DNA from 4 places in the Pseudoalteromonas sp. SG44-1 genome. Region 4 is predicted to be linked to each of the others. Evidence: predicted binding sites of a transcription regulator. Region 4 holds the regulator's gene; each other region holds the start of a gene.
The links. The regulator sigma-54, encoded in region 4, starts transcription at its own class of promoters, with help from an activator protein. The targets are predictions, from matches to a motif close to GTTGGCACGNNNNTNGNNT.
Positions count from the first base shown of each region.

Region 1 (4,193 bases), on a different contig from region 4:
ATTCTGCCACTAAATAATCGGTTAAAAAGCCAAATATTAAAGCAACGCCTATTACACCAACTAAATAAGCAACCACTGCACGTTTACCAAGCTCATTGGCAACCACGCCAAGCGTCGCGACATTAGTGGCAGGACCTGCCAACATAAAGACTAAAACAGCGCCAGGTGCTACGCCACTTAATAACAAACCAGCTGCAATCGGCGTTGATGCGGTCGCGCAGATATACATGGGAATACTAATCACGATCACCACCAGCATAGCCAAAATACCACTGCCCCATTGGCTTAAAAATGACTCTGGCACATAAGTTTGCACTAAGGCTGCAAAGAACAAACCAATCATTAACCATTTCATAGTGTCTGATAGTAATTTATTACAGCTAAAACTCACAGCCTGTTTCATCTTTTGCCATTGGCTGGCTGGTACTGCGCTTGATGAATCGCAACAGCTAGTCTTCTCTTCGACCGCTGCTGGTTTCGTTGAGCAACAACTTGCCTTCTCTTCAGCCGCTGCTAATTTCGTTGAGCAGCAACTTGCCTTCTCTTCGACCACTGCTGATTTTGTTGAGCAGCAACTTGCCTTCTCTTCAGCCACTGCTGATTTTGTTGAACAACAACTTGTTGTAGCTGCTCGCTTTTGCTCATTATTAACTTCACTAGAGTGATCTGTAGTTTGCGTTTTTTCAGCATCACGCCCCACTAAGACACCTGCGACAATAGCACTACAAATCGCCGCTATTGGACGAATTATTGCCATAAAAGGACCGAGTAGCACATACGATACCGACACCGAATCAACCCCAGTTTCTGGCGTCGATACTAAAAACGCAGTGGTAGCACTTTTTGAAGCGCCTGCACGTCTTAAACCAATTGCAGCGGGTATTACACCGCACGAACACAACGGCATTGGCGCACCAATTAAAGCAGCTTTAACAGTGGTCCAAAAACCTTCTTTACCTAAATGTTTATTTAAAAAATTTGCCGGTAAATACACATTTAATAACCCGGCAATGAGTAAACCAAGCATTAACCAAGGGGCAGATAATAAAAATAACTGCCAAAAATTATTGAGTAAGTCCATCGATGTCCTCCAAAGTGGTTAATATTGAACAGTTATCTGCGGGCTCTTGTCCGCCACAGCACTTATCAGCTAACACGGATAATGATTGATGAAAACGTGTTAATTCAGCAATGCGCTCTGCGACTAAGTCACGCTTTTGTATTGTTAGGTTTTTAACTTCATGGCAAGAATGCTGATGTTTTTTAAATTTAATTTGCAGCAACTCCTTGATCTCTGCCAAGCTAAAGCCAACATTTTTAGCACGTAAAATAAACTTCATTTGCTTTAATGCAGCTTCACCATAATCGCGATAACCGGCCCCGGTTCGACTTGATGGCGTTAACAAATTATGTTTTTCATAGTATCTTAGGGTATCTGTAGAGACACCTAACTGATTAGCAAATTCACCTATTTTCATCTGTGTCTCCAATGAGTGTATTATCAACTGATGCCAAGTATAAACCTTAGAGTACACACCAAGGTCAAGCATTAAAATTATTTTATTTAATAAGGAAAGCGCATGAATATTACCCTTCTCGATACTGCCACATTAGCAGGCACATCACTTGAGCCTTTTCAAACACTTGGCAATTTCACTAGTTATTCACTAACCAGTCCAGCACAAGTATTAGCGCACAGTGCAGGCGCTGATGTATTGATCACCAATAAAGTGGTACTTAATCGCGAAACACTGGCAAAACTTCCTGAATTAAAGCTCATATGTGTAGCCGCAACTGGCACTAACAATGTTGATTTAGTCGCCGCTAAAGAGTTTGGCATTGCCGTTACCAATGTGGCCGGGTATTCAACACCTTCGGTTGTACAACATACCTTTGCACTGATCACAAATTTACTGGGTAATACTCACCGCTACATTGCTGATTGCCAACAAGGGTTATGGCAACAAAGTGAGATGTTCTGCCGCCTTGATTACCGTTTTAATGATATTGGAGGTAAAACTCTGGCAATTATCGGTTATGGTTCGCTTGGTAAAGCTGTTGCGGATGTTGCACGTGCTTTTGGTGCCAATGTAGTTATCAGTGAGCGTAAAAACCAAGTAACTAGAGAGGGCCGAACAGAATTTTACCAAGCAATAAAAACAGCTGATATTATTAGTGTACACTGCCCTTTAACCGATGAAAGTCGTGATCTGATTGGTGCTGCTGAACTTGCTATGATGAAACCCAATGCCATTTTAATTAACACCGCGCGCGGTGGTATCGTTAATGAAGCTGATTTAGCCAACGCACTGAGCAATAACCAAATTGCAGGAGCGGGATTTGACGTATTAAGTAAAGAACCAGCTGCGAAGGATAATCCATTGGCCGCTTATCGTGGTGATAATTTAATTCTGACTCCACATATTGCATGGGCCAGTGAAGAGTCAATCATTCGCTTAGTAAAGCAAGTCAGCTTAAATATTAGCGCATTTAGCCAAGGTGAAAGCTTAAATAGACTGGTCTAATCAACTAACTTTTAGTTAGTTACGCTATACAAGGTGGTTAAATGTAATTTACCGCCTTACAAAAAAACCTAATATATTGATTTTAAATAATATAAAATATTGGCCAGTTCTTTGCTAACTAATAGACAAATTAAAATCAATATTTAGTATCAGGATAAAATAATGAAAAAAGTACTTTTAATTGCCGCGCTTACAGCCCCTCTTCTTACTGGTTGTGTAATTGCAGTATCCGATGGTGAAGCAGAAACGCATTGGGCTGGTAATAGTTCAAGCTGGGAAGAACATCATCAATTTAATCGTGAAAGCATCTCGGGGCTCACTTTAGATACCAGCTATCAAAATGTATTAAATAAATTAAAAACTCCCGACTTTACAGAATTATTAAAAAAAGACGGTGATGTATACCAAGTACTATTTTATGCCACCCATAGTATTCACTCTGACGGAAAAATGACAAAAGATGAATGTACTCCACTGGTCTTTAAAAACGAGAAACTGATTGGTGTGGGTGATAGTATTTATAATTCACTTAGCGCCATTTAGACACAAAACTAAAGCAGTAAAGAGTGGAGCATATTCACTCTTTATTTGCTGTAATAACTGACTTTACTAACTTGCGTCAATAACTCGAGCGATAATTTTATCGCGGCCACTATCTTTAGCTTGATATAAACCTAAATCGGCTTCTTCAAGTAATATATGCTCAGCATAAACTTGACCAAACTCAGTTGTAGCAACCCCAATACTTATCGTAATGTGAGCGGCATTGAGTGATGCTTTATGCGGGATAGCAAGCGCATTAACAGCATCTCTGAGTTTATTAGCAAATTCCAATGCCTCGTACTGGTTGGTGTCGGGTAATACTGCAGCAAATTCTTCACCGCCGTAGCGCGCAACAAAGTCAGTACCTCGCTCACACGCTGCAACTAATGCATGTGCCACACGTTTAAGGCAGTCATCCCCGGCACGGTGGCCATAACAATCGTTATAACGCTTAAAGTGGTCTATATCTATTAATAGCACCGATAACGGTGTACCAGCTCGACGGCTGCGACGCCATTCTCGCGATAAGCTTTCATCTAAATAACGCCGATTAGGTATTTCTGTCAGCCCATCAATTGAGGCGAGCATTTCTAACAAATCATTTTTTTGCTTGATCAATAATTGATTACGCACTCGTGCACGTACTATTGCGGGACTAAATGGCTTAGCAATATAGTCCATTGCGCCTAATTCAAACCCTTTCGCTTCATCATCATGGCTTGTATTAGCTGAAATAAAGATGACTGGAATAGCGTGCGTAGTTGAATTTTCTTTTAACTGAATTAACACCTCATAGCCATTAATGCCGGGCATTACTATATCGAGGATAATTAAGTCAACCGCCGTTGATTTAACAAATGTAAGGGCTTTTTCACCACTTTCAACTAAAAATATTTCGTGATCATTCGCTAATGTTTTTTCCAACACTAATCGATTTAATGGGTCGTCATCAACGATCAGTATTTTGGCTTTCTTCAACATTTACTGAGCCTTGTATTTGAATGTATCTATTTACTTGTACTAATTCGAACTCTAACTGACTCAGGGATATTTGCCCTACGTCTGGTGTCTTACGTAGTCTACTTTCTAATTGCTGAGCGGTAGCACTTAGGCGATTAAAGCCAA
Region 1 covers NZ_JACJEW010000015.1:70,564-74,756, forward strand. Annotated here, with positions in the region: gene H5187_RS09380 (SO_0444 family Cu/Zn efflux transporter) at 1-1,081, opposite strand, end outside; gene zntR (Zn(2+)-responsive transcriptional regulator) at 1,065-1,478, opposite strand; gene H5187_RS09390 (D-2-hydroxyacid dehydrogenase) at 1,581-2,525, shown strand; gene H5187_RS09395 (DUF3192 domain-containing protein) at 2,688-3,068, shown strand; gene H5187_RS09400 (diguanylate cyclase) at 3,135-4,049, opposite strand; gene H5187_RS09405 (PAS domain-containing hybrid sensor histidine kinase/response regulator) at 4,018-4,193, opposite strand, start outside.
Region 1: H5187_RS09395 (DUF3192 domain-containing protein) is a predicted target of sigma-54. The motif match lies at 2,624-2,642, and genes of this name have one in related genera.

Region 2 (4,193 bases), on a different contig from region 4:
TAAAGTTCACAGATGAATAAACTTGGTGATCATCTGTCAGGTAGTAATTACCAATAGCTGTTGCTGAATAGCGTTCAGATGGTGTTTGATAGAAGTTGTATGGGTTGAAGTTGAATACACTACACTCAGTAGCGGCTAATGTGCCATCATTTCTGAATTGGCCACTACCATTACCGCCAGCACCAACAATTGTAAATCGAGTAGGAAAAGCGGTGGTAGATCCACCACTTTCGACGGAGTTTGGACCACTACATGCATCAGGAGCTGGGATTGGCGGCTCGCCATTTAAGAATTGTTCATAGTTAGCACCCGTTTTAGTTTCAATTCCTAGCAGGCCTAATGGTCTATCACCTAATAAAATTTGATCTCGTTGTGTCCAACCTAGCGATAACACTACATTACCTTTGTCATCTTCAAGATTAGAACCCAGAGTAATACTGAAGCTGTCTTTATCACCGTCACCATCGCCAGTTTCTGAATGTTTGGCGTCAAAAACCACCCCTTGGAAATCATCTTTTAGCACTATGTTGACAGCGCCCGCTATTGCATCAGAACCATAAACGGCAGATGCTCCACCGGTAACAATATCAATTCGTTCAATTAATGCACTGGGGATGGTTGAACTATCTACGGCACCATTATAGTTATATGGGATCATACGACGGCCATTCATTAATACTAATGAGCGTTGAGCACCAAGACCGCGTAAGTTTATTGTAGCTGCACCGCCAGAACCATTATTAACGTTACTACCATCACCAGGTACTGTTGCTGGTAAGTTTCTTAATATTTGTTCAACTTCAGGTTCTTGTTGAAAACCAAGTTCTTTTTCTCCAATGGAAATGATAGGACTAGCGGAAACAGCTCCTGGTTGGCGAATACGGCTACCTGTAACAGAAATAACTTCGACGTCTTTGTCGACTTCAGTTTCTTGTGCTGTGGAAAGTGGTGAATAGATGAGTGCGGTTGAGACAACCCCTGCACTAAGTGCATATTTCACTGCAGATGAAATTCTACTTTTTAACATTGTAATCTCCCAAATATTTATAATAATTAGGCTAAATACAACAGGAAGCACATTGCAGATGCTTCCTCTTAGCTTTTTAAAGATAGTCATTAAGTTGGGACATACAAATAATTTAAAGCGTCAAAATATAAAATTTTGAAAAGTTTGAAATGTAAAACGAATGAAATACGGCAGGGTAGATAAAAAGATTGTTTTTAAACAGTAGCTTAAATAAAAAAGCGGCTTCAGAAGCCGCTTTTTAATCTTGAATATATTTATTAACAGTTAGTCTCTTTAGCGTTAACGCCTTCTTTTACTTCTTCACAGGCGTCTTCTACTTTGTTTTGTACGTCGGTAACAGCTTCATCGATGCGCTCACCGGCCTCTTCTGCATGATTGTCTTCACAACCCATGATAAAAAAACTAGCGAATAAAGCGATCACAGCGGTTTTAATAGTTGTCGATTTCATAATGTAATTCCTTGTAAAAATAATAAATGTGTTGTTATTTAAAATAAATTGTTATCACTTAGGGACATTGCCGCGCAATGCACCTGAAACGAGTGAAATAACTAACAATACAATAAAGATAAAAAAGATAATCTTAGCAATTCCTGCTGCGGCACCTGCGATACCACCAAAACCTAACACTGCAGCAATAAGTGCAATAACTAGAAATGTAATTGTCCAGCGTAACATTGTCGTCTCCTTGGTTTATAAATTTGTTCAGAGTAAATAATGCTAGTTACATGCCATGTATTTAAATCCTTTATTATCAATGTCATAGGGGTTTATTTCATTTCTCTTCATAAATTAGGTGGGAATTATTTACAGCTTTATCTGTAACTTATACTCGACGCTCTAAAAATCAATATTTAAGTCGTTTTTTGGTAAGACCAATTTCATTTTTGAGCCATTTTGTATTTAATCAAGCGGTTGTTCAGTCGTTCAGTCGGTAGGTTTTCCAGCTGCGGATAAGCTTTTACTTATAAGTTATAGCTATATTCAGTATTTTTATCATCTATATCCTATGAAATTATAGCAAAATGTAGAGTGTTAACTTTGCTGAGCATATGTTAGCTTTGTATTAATTGGTTTTACCAATTTACAAAGTGTTGGACTTGGTCTTTTTCTTTGTTATGATTGTTGCATAATTATTTAAATAAAGTGATTTTTTACCTAGCGGGGCTGGGTGGAAATAATCAGGGGGAGCAGGATGGATATAGGTCAGTTACTTGCTACAGCAGCAAACTTAATGATCACCGGGATGGTGGGCGTTTTCGTTTTTCTTTCGTTGTTGATTTCAGCAATTACCATTATGTCTAAATTAGCGAGTCGTTTTGAACAGCCGGTTGCAACAACGCCAACGCGTACACCGTCAATCAAAGCATCAGGTGTATCAAGTGAACACATCGCTGCGATAAGTGCAGCCATAGCTCAATACAAAAATAAACAAAAACTATAAGGAGTGACTTGTGGCTAAATTAAAATTAACAGAATTAGTACTTAGGGACGCGCATCAATCATTATTAGCAACGCGTATGCGTTTGGATGACATGCTACCGATTGCACAAAAATTAGATGATGCAGGTTATTGGTCGATCGAATCATGGGGTGGGGCTACTTTTGATTCATGCATTCGTTATTTGGGTGAAGATCCTTGGGAGCGTATTCGTGCTCTTAAAAAAGCTATGCCAAATACTAAACAGCAAATGTTATTACGTGGTCAAAACCTTTTAGGCTATCGTCATTATGCCGATGATGTTGTTGAAAAATTTGTAGAGCGAGCGCACAAAAATGGTGTTGATGTGTTTCGTATTTTTGATGCGATGAACGATGTTCGTAATCTTGAAACGGCTATTAAAGTTGCAATTAAAGTTGGCGCACATGCACAAGGTACAATTTCGTACACAGTAAGCCCGGTTCATACACTTGATATGTGGTTAACGCTTGCCAAGCAGCTTGAAGAGTTAGGCTGTCATTCAATTTGTATTAAAGACATGGCCGGTTTGCTTAAACCATACGATGCAGAAGAGTTAATCAAAGCGTTAAAAGAAACAGTCTCTATCCCAATTGCAATGCAGTGTCATGCCACAACAGGTTTAAGTACTGCTACTTACCAAAAAGCGATTGATGCTGGTATTGATATGCTTGATACCGCAATTTCATCAATGAGTATGACTTACGGGCACAGCGCAACTGAAACGATTGTATCGATTGTTGAAGGTACTGAACGTGATACTGAGCTGGATTTAAATCAACTCGAAGAGATTGCTGCTTATTTCCGTGATGTTCGTAAAAAATATGCCGCGTTTGAAGGCAGCTTAAAAGGTGTTGATGGCCGTATTTTATTAGCGCAAGTGCCTGGTGGCATGTTAACTAATATGGAAAACCAGCTTAAAGAGCAAGGTGCTGCGGATAAATTGAATGAAGTATTACTTGAGATCCCACGTGTACGTGAAGACTTAGGTTATTTACCGTTAGTTACACCAACATCACAAATTGTTGGTACACAAGCAGTATTAAACGTATTGACGGGCGAGCGTTATAAAACTATCACCAAAGAAACTGCCGGAGTGCTAAAAGGTGAGTATGGCGTAACTCCTGCGCCGATGAATAAAGAGTTACAAGAGCGCGTACTTAATGGGGCAGAAGTCATTACTTGCCGCCCAGCTGATTTATTGCAACCAGAACTAGAAATACTCCAAGCTGAGCTATTAAAAGAAGCACAAGAGCAAGGTTTAAGCTTAGCGGATGAGCAGATTGATGACGTGTTAACGTATGCATTATTCCCACAAATTGGGTTGAAATTCATTAAGAATCGTAATAACCCAGATGCTTTCGAAGCTGTGCCAAGTGCTGAATCTGCTAATAAAGAACAACCAGTTAGCAATAAAAAAAGTAACAGCAACACAGTAAAAGCAGAGCAGTACAGCGTAAAAGTAGATGGTAAAGTTTATGATGTAGTGGTTGCACAAGGCGGTGAGCTTAAAGAAGTAACACTTAAAGATAGTGAGCATATTCCACAATCGGCGTCAGTTGCTTCCGGCGAAACACTTAACGCTCCACTTGCTGGTAACATCTTTAAAATCAAGGTGAAAGCGGGTCAAACGGTAAATGAAGGCGATGTAGTGATCATCATGGAAGCGATGAAAATGGAAACTGAAATTCGTGCAACCCACACCGGT
Region 2 covers NZ_JACJEW010000001.1:44,587-48,779, forward strand. Annotated here, with positions in the region: gene H5187_RS00235 (TonB-dependent receptor domain-containing protein) at 1-1,027, opposite strand, end outside; gene H5187_RS00240 (hypothetical protein) at 1,285-1,476, opposite strand; gene H5187_RS00245 (DUF1328 family protein) at 1,531-1,704, opposite strand; gene H5187_RS00250 (OadG family protein) at 2,222-2,470, shown strand; gene oadA (sodium-extruding oxaloacetate decarboxylase subunit alpha) at 2,481-4,193, shown strand, end outside.
Region 2: H5187_RS00245 (DUF1328 family protein) is a predicted target of sigma-54. The motif match lies at 1,744-1,762, and genes of this name have one in related genera.

Region 3 (4,193 bases), on a different contig from region 4:
ATATCAACGCACGCTGGATCACATTATCCAGTTCACGCACATTACCTGGCCAAGTATGAGCTAATAATTTTTTCTCTGCCGGTTCGCTAAGTACAGCGATAGGCTCTTTGCTTTTATTGAGATGACGTTCAATTAAATGCTTTGCCAACACGACAATATCGCCTGGACGTTGACAAAGTGGACGCCACATCAACGGAAATACATTTAACCGATAATATAAATCTTCTCTAAACTGGTGCTTAGCCACAGCCTCTTTTAAATCACGGTTACTGGTAGCCAAAATACGCACATCTAGCTTAATAGTTTTGCGACCACCTAAACGTTCAACTTCGCGTTCTTGTAATACACGTAGTAACTTAGCCTGTAGGCCTAAATCCATCTCAGTGATTTCATCAAGTAAAATTGTGCCACCTTGTGCTTGCTCAAATTTACCCGGACAAGCTTGAATCGCACCAGTAAACGCGCCTTTCTCGTAGCCAAATAATGTAGCTTCGAGCATATTTTCAGGGATCGCAGCACAGTTTATTGCGACGAATGGCTGCTCTGCGCGATCTGATTTATCATGGATAAAGCGTGCGAGTACTTCTTTACCTGAGCCACTAGGACCAAGCACCATCACACTGGCATCCGATTTAGCAACCCGACTTGCAAGTTCTAATAGCTGAATGCTACTCGGATCGGCGACAATCGGGCCATCAGTTTCTTTTTCTGGCTCAGGTAGATAGCGGCTTACCATATTAAGTAGCACTTCGGGCGCAAACGGTTTGGCCATATAGTCAATTGCCCCTAACCGCATAGCCTCAACAGCATCATCAATAGTCGCATACGCTGTCATCATTAAAACCGGTAGATCAGGGTAATTAAGATTTATGCTGCGCAGTAAATCAAGACCACTCATCGCGCCCATTTGCACATCGCTCACGACCAGCGAAAAGCTGTCTTTTTTAAGTAGCACCATAGCTTGCTCAGCACTGTCAGCCGCAACGCAATCTATTCCAGACATTTCAAGCGTATCAATCAAGGCTTCACGAAGCCCTGCATCATCTTCAACCACTAAAATCGTGTTGTTCATATTGCCTCCGCCGATGTTGACTTTGTACAAATAGGTAACAGTAAACTAAAGCAGGCTCCGCCTTGAGCATTGTTCGTTACTGCAACTCGTCCTTGGTGTGCATTTGCGACTGAACTAACTACCGCTAAGCCTAAACCTGTGCCTTGGCTTCGGGTAGTAAAAAATGGTTCAAATAATTTATCAAGTAAGCTTAAATCGACCCCAGGGCCATTATCACTTACAGTAATACACACTAGCTCGGGGTCACTCGCATCCCGCTGCGCACTTAATTGAACGAGTGCATTACTGCCAATGACTTGAATACTATTGTGAATAAGGTTTTGAATGGCACTGGCAAGCGCAGTTTTATTGCCCATTATCTCGATATCAGGCTCAGGTAAACTGACCTGAAGTTCACTATTATTAAGTGCGACCATAGCATCAGCGCCAGTTTTCACTTCAGTTAATAATTGCTGCATGGAAACATGTTCAACAACTTGCTGATCGCCACTTTTTGCGAACAACAACATATCGTTTACTTGGGTTTCGAGATCTTTTAAACGCGACATTAACTTAGTATGAAAATTGCCTCGCGAGCTTTCGGGTAACCGCTTTGAACCTAAATTAGCGGCATACAAAATCGCAGCAGACAGTGGTGTTCGCACTTGATGTGCCAAAGATGCCACCATTTTACCCAATGCACTTAAACGCTGCATATGTGCAACGCGTGTTTGTAGACGACGCGTTTCGGTTAAGTCAGTCATTAAGATTAATTGCCCTGGCTCTGGCGCTAATGCCGTTATTTCTAACTTAATTAAGCGTCCATCTTTTAGCGATACTTCATGGCCATCATCTTGTTGGGGCCGAAACGAGCGCTGGATCACACTGAACCACTTTTCACCTTCGAGTGGCTCCCCTAGCATGTCTGTTGCAATTTGATTAGCTTTAGCGATCAAACCGCGACCATCAAGCACCACAACACCCGCAGGCATTGTATCTACTAAATGACTTAACCAACTGGCTTGCTGGCGTAATTCACTTAACTCACCAATGTACTCTTCTTGCAGTAAACATGGGTTATACTGGGTCGCTGTGATAAATTGTGGTTTTAAGACATTAGCTAAGGCCATAATGCATTCTCGTTTACAGGATCTAACTAGCTAAATGCACAAATTGTACCAACAATTATATTGATTAATTTCATTTGCTTAGCGTATAAATAACGCGACAAAAAAATGACAAACTAAAATAAGCAAAGCAAGGAGACACTATGAATTCAACAAATTTATGTCGCTGCCCTTGGCTCGATACCAGTAAAGATGACTATGTTGCCTATCACGATGATGAATGGGGGATCCCAGTATATGATGACCAAACACTTTTTGAATTTATTACTCTGGAATCAGCACAAGCAGGATTAAGTTGGTATACGATTTTAAAGAAACGTGATGGCTATCGTCGTGCATTTTTGGATTTTGATGTAGAAAAAGTCGCACAAATGAACGAGCACGATGTTGAACGATTAATGCTTGATGAAACAATTATACGTAATCGTTTAAAAATTGTAGCAACTATAAATAACGCCAAACGTTTTATTGAAATTCAGCAAGAATTTGGCAGCTTCAGTAACTATCAATGGCAGTTTGTAGGTGGTAAGCCGTTAGTGAATGAGTTAGATAAACTTAGTGACTACCCTGCAATCACAGAGGCCTCAACTGCATTTGCAAAAGATTTAAAAAAACGGGGATTTAAGTTTTTAGGTCCAACCACAGTGTACGCCCATATGCAGGCCTGTGGTATGGTGAATGATCACAGTAATGATTGTTTTCGTAAAGCTGAGATTATTGAAAAATACTAGGTGTTAAGAGCTAGAAAAGTGACTAGGCGCTAGGATCCTAAATCTAGCGTCTAGGAATTAATGGCTGAAGCCATTTCCTACAAATGCTTAACCCACATATAAGCAGGCTTCAGCCACGAAAGATTTATATATATTTTTATCTGCTCATTTGATCTCATTCACTTCTCTTTGTGCAAAAGACCTTTAAATGATTGATCCACCACAGAGAACTCCGAGTTCAAAGAGGAAGGGATTAGGGTCCTAGCCCTTCAGCTCCGTGTAGCGCGCAGCGCCTCGGTGGTAAAAATTAAGTAACTATTTGCAAGCACCGAAATGGTAGGTAGTGCTTTAGCGCGTCAATGAACTTATCACCGTAAACGACGACCACACTCTGTAATTACTGATATTGCGAAGTAAAATATTAGCAACTTAGCACGTGTTAATCTCGTGATAGGTTATATTTTTTCATTTTTTCAACTAAGGTTGTGCGGCGTACACCCAAGATCTCCGCAGCACGCGCTACGACATAATCATAACGCTCTAAGGCCTGAGTGATCAGGCTAATTTCCAGCTCAGCTAAATAATCTTTTAGCTCAATCCCTTCGTCGGGTAAAAGGTCTGCTGATGGCTGAATTGCTTCAACTTCTGGCTCATCGTCGTAATCACTAAAACCAGTACTGAAAATATCATTGAAAGCATCACGCTCCATAAGCTCTTCGGGATATTGTGGTTCATAAGCATCAACTTCAATATAACGATATTTTGCTGGTAGATCGGGAATATCAACCACTTTATCTGGCAACATGATCACCATACGCTCAACTAAGTTCGCTAACTCGCGAATATTCCCCGGCCATGTGTGCTCTTTTAAACTATCAATTGCCCGCTCAGTAAACTTAGCGGTAGTACCACTTTGCTCATTAATACGGCGCATTAACTCTTTTAATAATAATGGAATATCATCAGCACGTTCTGCAAGAGATGGGTTTTCGATAGGAAAAACATTGAGTCGATAATATAGATCTTCGCGGAAACTTCCTTGCTCTATCATTTGTTCAAGATCACGGTGTGTAGCAGCAATCACCCGTACATCGGCTTGAATTGGTTTTGTACCACCAACCCGCTCATAGCTGCGCTCTTGTAACACTCGCAATAACTTTACTTGCATTTGCAGCGGCATATCGCCAATTTCATCTAAAAACAGCGTCCCCCCTTGAGCAAGTTCAAAGCGGCCCTTGCGCGCTGAAATAGCACCGGTGAACGCGCCTTTTTCATGACCAAACAACTCACTTTCTAACAGCTCCG
Region 3 covers NZ_JACJEW010000010.1:44,292-48,484, reverse strand. Annotated here, with positions in the region: gene H5187_RS06710 (sigma-54 dependent transcriptional regulator) at 1-1,072, opposite strand, end outside; gene H5187_RS06705 (PAS domain-containing sensor histidine kinase) at 1,069-2,181, opposite strand; gene H5187_RS06700 (DNA-3-methyladenine glycosylase I) at 2,322-2,909, shown strand; gene H5187_RS06695 (sigma-54 dependent transcriptional regulator) at 3,328-4,193, opposite strand, start outside.
Region 3: H5187_RS06705 (PAS domain-containing sensor histidine kinase) is a predicted target of sigma-54. The motif match lies at 2,216-2,234, and genes of this name have one in related genera.

Region 4 (4,193 bases):
AACTTTAACTTCTTTGCCTTGGCTACTTTCTAATAGCATTAAGCCGAGTACGCTATCGCCTGCGGCTTGTTTGTCATCTTGATGAAGTGTGATGCTGGCATCAAACTGCACAGCTAATTGCGCTAATACGCTGGCTGCGCGAGCATGTAAACCGAGTTTGTTTTTTATTAAAAATGTATCTTCTAAACGCATCAACATTCCTTACTGTAAACGTGAGTTGTTATTCTTGTTCACGATGGCGAATTTTCACATTGCTGTGGCTCATCGAGAAGCTTTCACCTATAGTTTGCGCTAGATAAACTGAGCGATGTTGACCACCGGTGCAACCAATAGCAATTGTTAAGTAACTGCGGTTATTACGCTCCAAATGCGGTAACCAAGTTTGTACAAAGGTTTGGATCTGCCAAGTGAATTTTTGTACGATACTATGGCTGGCTAAATAATCTTTTACTGGCTGATCAAGGCCTGTAAGTGGCTTAAGCTCAGGCTCCCAATGTGGGTTTGGTAAAAAGCGTGCATCAAAAACATAATCAGCTTCTTTTGGGATACCATATTTAAAACCAAATGATTCAAAGGTAATGATTAGTTTTTTATCTTTTTTCCCTAAAATCTTTTCACGGATTGACTCTGCAAGCTGGTGGACACTCAGATCAGTGGTATCAAGTATAAAGTCAGCGCGAGTAGTTAATACATCAAGTAATACTTTTTCTTGCTTGATAGCTAAATCCAGTGGCAAAGAGTCCAAAGATAATGGGTGTAAGCGGCGAGTTTCAGAAAAACGTTTGATCAGGGTTTGATCATCACTGTCTAAATAAAATAGCGTCGGATTTGCAAAACCAGGCAAGTATTCAAGAATATCGTTAAATTCTTCCTGCTCTTTCGGTAAATTACGGACATCAATACTGACGGCAATTTTGTCATAATTATCAGAGACACTGCGCACTAATGAAGGTAATAAGTTTACCGGAATATTATCTACACAATAATAGCCAAGATCTTCTACTACACGCAGAGCAACAGATTTACCTGAGCCAGAACGCCCACTGATGATGATTAACTCCATGTAAATTCTCCTTCATTTGGCTACGATTGCGCAGCAATTACGTGATACAAATCTTGGTCTGTTTTTGCGCTACGTAGTTGTTTACAAAAATCTTTGTCGTTGAGTTTATCAGCAATTGTGGCTAACGTCTTCAAATGAAGTTGGCTATCACCATCTGGCACGATGAGAGCTACAAATATATCAACTGGGCGATTATCTATCGCATCAAAATCAATCGGTGATTCACTCACTATAATTATTGCTAGCGGGTTTTCAACACCACTCATACGGCCATGAGGAATAGCAATACCACGACCAATACCCGTACTACCTAGTTTTTCTCTCGACAGTAGTGCGTTGAGGATTTCTTGTTGTGATAGCTGAGGAAGTTGTTCATGAGCCAATTGGCTGATAAATTCAATGATCCGTTTTTTGCTATTAAAAAGGACCGCAGCTTTACTGCAGTCCTGGCAAATAAGTGAGCTTAATTTCATAGTGTTAGTGTCGAGCGTGCTTCTCTTTGTGTTTAATTACCTGACGGTCAAGTTTGTCGATTAGTCCGTCAATGGCTGCATACATGTCTTGGTGCTCAGTTGAGGCAAATAATTCAGCGCCACTGACATGTAATGTGGCTTCTGCTTTTTGGCTTAGCTTTTCTACATCAAGAATGACATGGACATTATTGATATGATCAAAATGCCTTTCAAGCTTGGCAAACTTATTGTTTACATAGTCTCTTAATGAATCAGTAATTTCTACATGACGACCAGTTAAATTTAGTTGCATAAGCATTTTCCTCTTGTGATTTTACGCCTTAAATCAAACTTTTACGTTGATTTGACGGTGGAATAGCCAGTGACTCGCGGTATTTTGCAATAGTCCGTCTAGCTACTTTGATACCTTGCTCTGCCAATATATCTGCAATTTTACTATCACTCAATGGTTTCGCTGAGTTTTCTGCACTGATCAATTTTCTGATCAATGCTCGAATGGCTGTCGATGAGCATTCGCCGCCGTTCTCAGTACTTACATGGCTCGAGAAAAAATATTTTAACTCAAATATACCACGAGGGGTATGCATGTATTTTTGGGTGGTTACACGAGAAATTGTTGATTCGTGCATCTCAACCATTTCGGCAACGTCGTTTAGTACCATAGGGCGCATGGCCTCAGGGCCATGCTCAAAGAATCCTTGCTGCTGTTTAACAATGCAGTTGGTTACTTTGAGTAACGTCTCGTTACGACTTTCTAGGCTTTTAATAAACCATTTAGCTTCTTGCAAATGCGAGCGTATAAATTGGCTGTCAGTGCTTGATTTTACAGAGCGTGACATCGCCGCATATTGGCTGTTCACTCTAATTTTTGGCATGCTGTCTGGATTGAGTTCAACCACCCAGCGACCTTTAATTTTTTTCACCGAAACGTCAGGAATAACATACTCTGATTCTTCGCGTACTATGGTATCCGCAGGCTTTGGGTTAAGGCTGTGGATCAGTGTCATTACTTCTTTTAGTTCATCTTCTTTAAGCTTAGTCTTTTTCATCAAAGTGCGATAGTCACGACTAGCTAATAAATCGATATGATCAGTTAAAATCATTTTTGTCTCGCTAATCCAAGGAGTTGCAGGATCAAATTGATTTAATTGAATACATAAACATTCTTGTAGGCTGCGCGCAGCAATACCAACAGGGTCAAACAACTGAATGCGTTTTAACACTGCTTGCACTTCGTCGAGTTCGATTTCTTCTTCGTTATTACCTTGATTTAAGCTTTCTGCGATGTCTTCGCAGCTCAAGGTTAAAATACCTGAATCGTCAACGGCTTCAACAATCGCAATGGCAATGGCTTCATCGGTTGGACTAAAAGGTGTGAGTTGTAATTGCCACATTAGATATTCGTGCAAGGTTTCAGTTGAGGCACCTTGATAAATTGACTCATCTTCAGGCATTGGCCCAGATGACGTATTTGGCGCAGCACTCATGTATTCGTCCCAGGTGACGTCCATAGCCATTTCGTCACTTAAGGTCTCTTTACTTAATGCTTCGCTACTTTCTTGTTCATATTCGCTTGGCTTGTCGTCTGCTGATGCGCTAACGGTTAAGTCATCGTTATCTTGTTTTTGTTCGTTTTTACCAGCCGTGTCGTCTGAATATTCATGTTCTTCTAGCTCTAACAATGGATTGCTGTCGAGCGCTTCTTGAATTTCTTGCTGGAGATCCAATGTACTGAGTTGCAATAAGCGAATTGCTTGTTGCAGCTGTGGTGTCATTGTAAGTTGCTGGCCCATGCGCAGCTGGAGTGATTGCCTCATGTATCTCTAACAATCCTTTTATTGTTATCATCGTTAAGTCTAGCAGATACTTAGCCGAGCGTGGCTTTATAGCCTAAATTGCTCGCCCAGGTAAACATCGCGGACTGTTTGGTCGGCGAGTACATGCTCAGGGGTACCTGATGCAATTAACTCCCCATGAGAAACTATGTAGGCTTTTTCACAAACATCAAGGGTTTCTCGTACATTGTGGTCGGTAATAAGCACGCCAATACCACGGTTTTTAAGGTGTTCAATAATCTTCTTTATATCTAACACTGAAATAGGATCAACGCCAGCAAAAGGCTCATCAAGTAAGATAAATTTTGGGTTTGCGGCTAAAGCGCGTGCAATTTCAACTCGACGACGTTCACCGCCAGATAATGCCATACCTTGGCTGTCGCGGATATGTTGAATGCTAAACTCATCAAGTAAGCTGTCGAGCGCTTCTTCTCTGGCTTGTTTATTCAGCTCTTTACGAGTTTCTAAAATAGCCATCAGGTTTTGATAAACAGTTAATTTACGGAAGATGGATGATTCTTGTGGCAGGTAGCCAATCCCTAACCGTGCGCGACTGTGCATTGGCAGTAAGGTGATGTCATTATCATCAATACTGATTTTACCTTTGTCGCTTGGAACTAAACCCACAATCATATAAAAGGTGGTGGTTTTACCAGCGCCATTAGGACCCAATAAGCCAACAATGCTGCCTGCGCTAACTTCTAAACCCACGCTTTTTACAACTTGGCGACCTTTATAGCTTTTTGCTAGAAATTCAGCTTTTAATGTACTCATGGCTGCCCTTTAGATTTGTCTTTTTTACTGTCTACTGGTACCAAAATG
Region 4 covers NZ_JACJEW010000051.1:9,244-13,436, forward strand. Annotated here, with positions in the region: gene H5187_RS18470 (HPr family phosphocarrier protein) at 1-192, opposite strand, end outside; gene rapZ (RNase adapter RapZ) at 221-1,063, opposite strand; gene ptsN (PTS IIA-like nitrogen regulatory protein PtsN) at 1,084-1,536, opposite strand; gene hpf (ribosome hibernation promoting factor) at 1,541-1,828, opposite strand; gene H5187_RS18490 (RNA polymerase factor sigma-54) at 1,857-3,353, opposite strand; gene lptB (LPS export ABC transporter ATP-binding protein) at 3,420-4,145, opposite strand; gene lptA (lipopolysaccharide transport periplasmic protein LptA) at 4,142-4,193, opposite strand, start outside.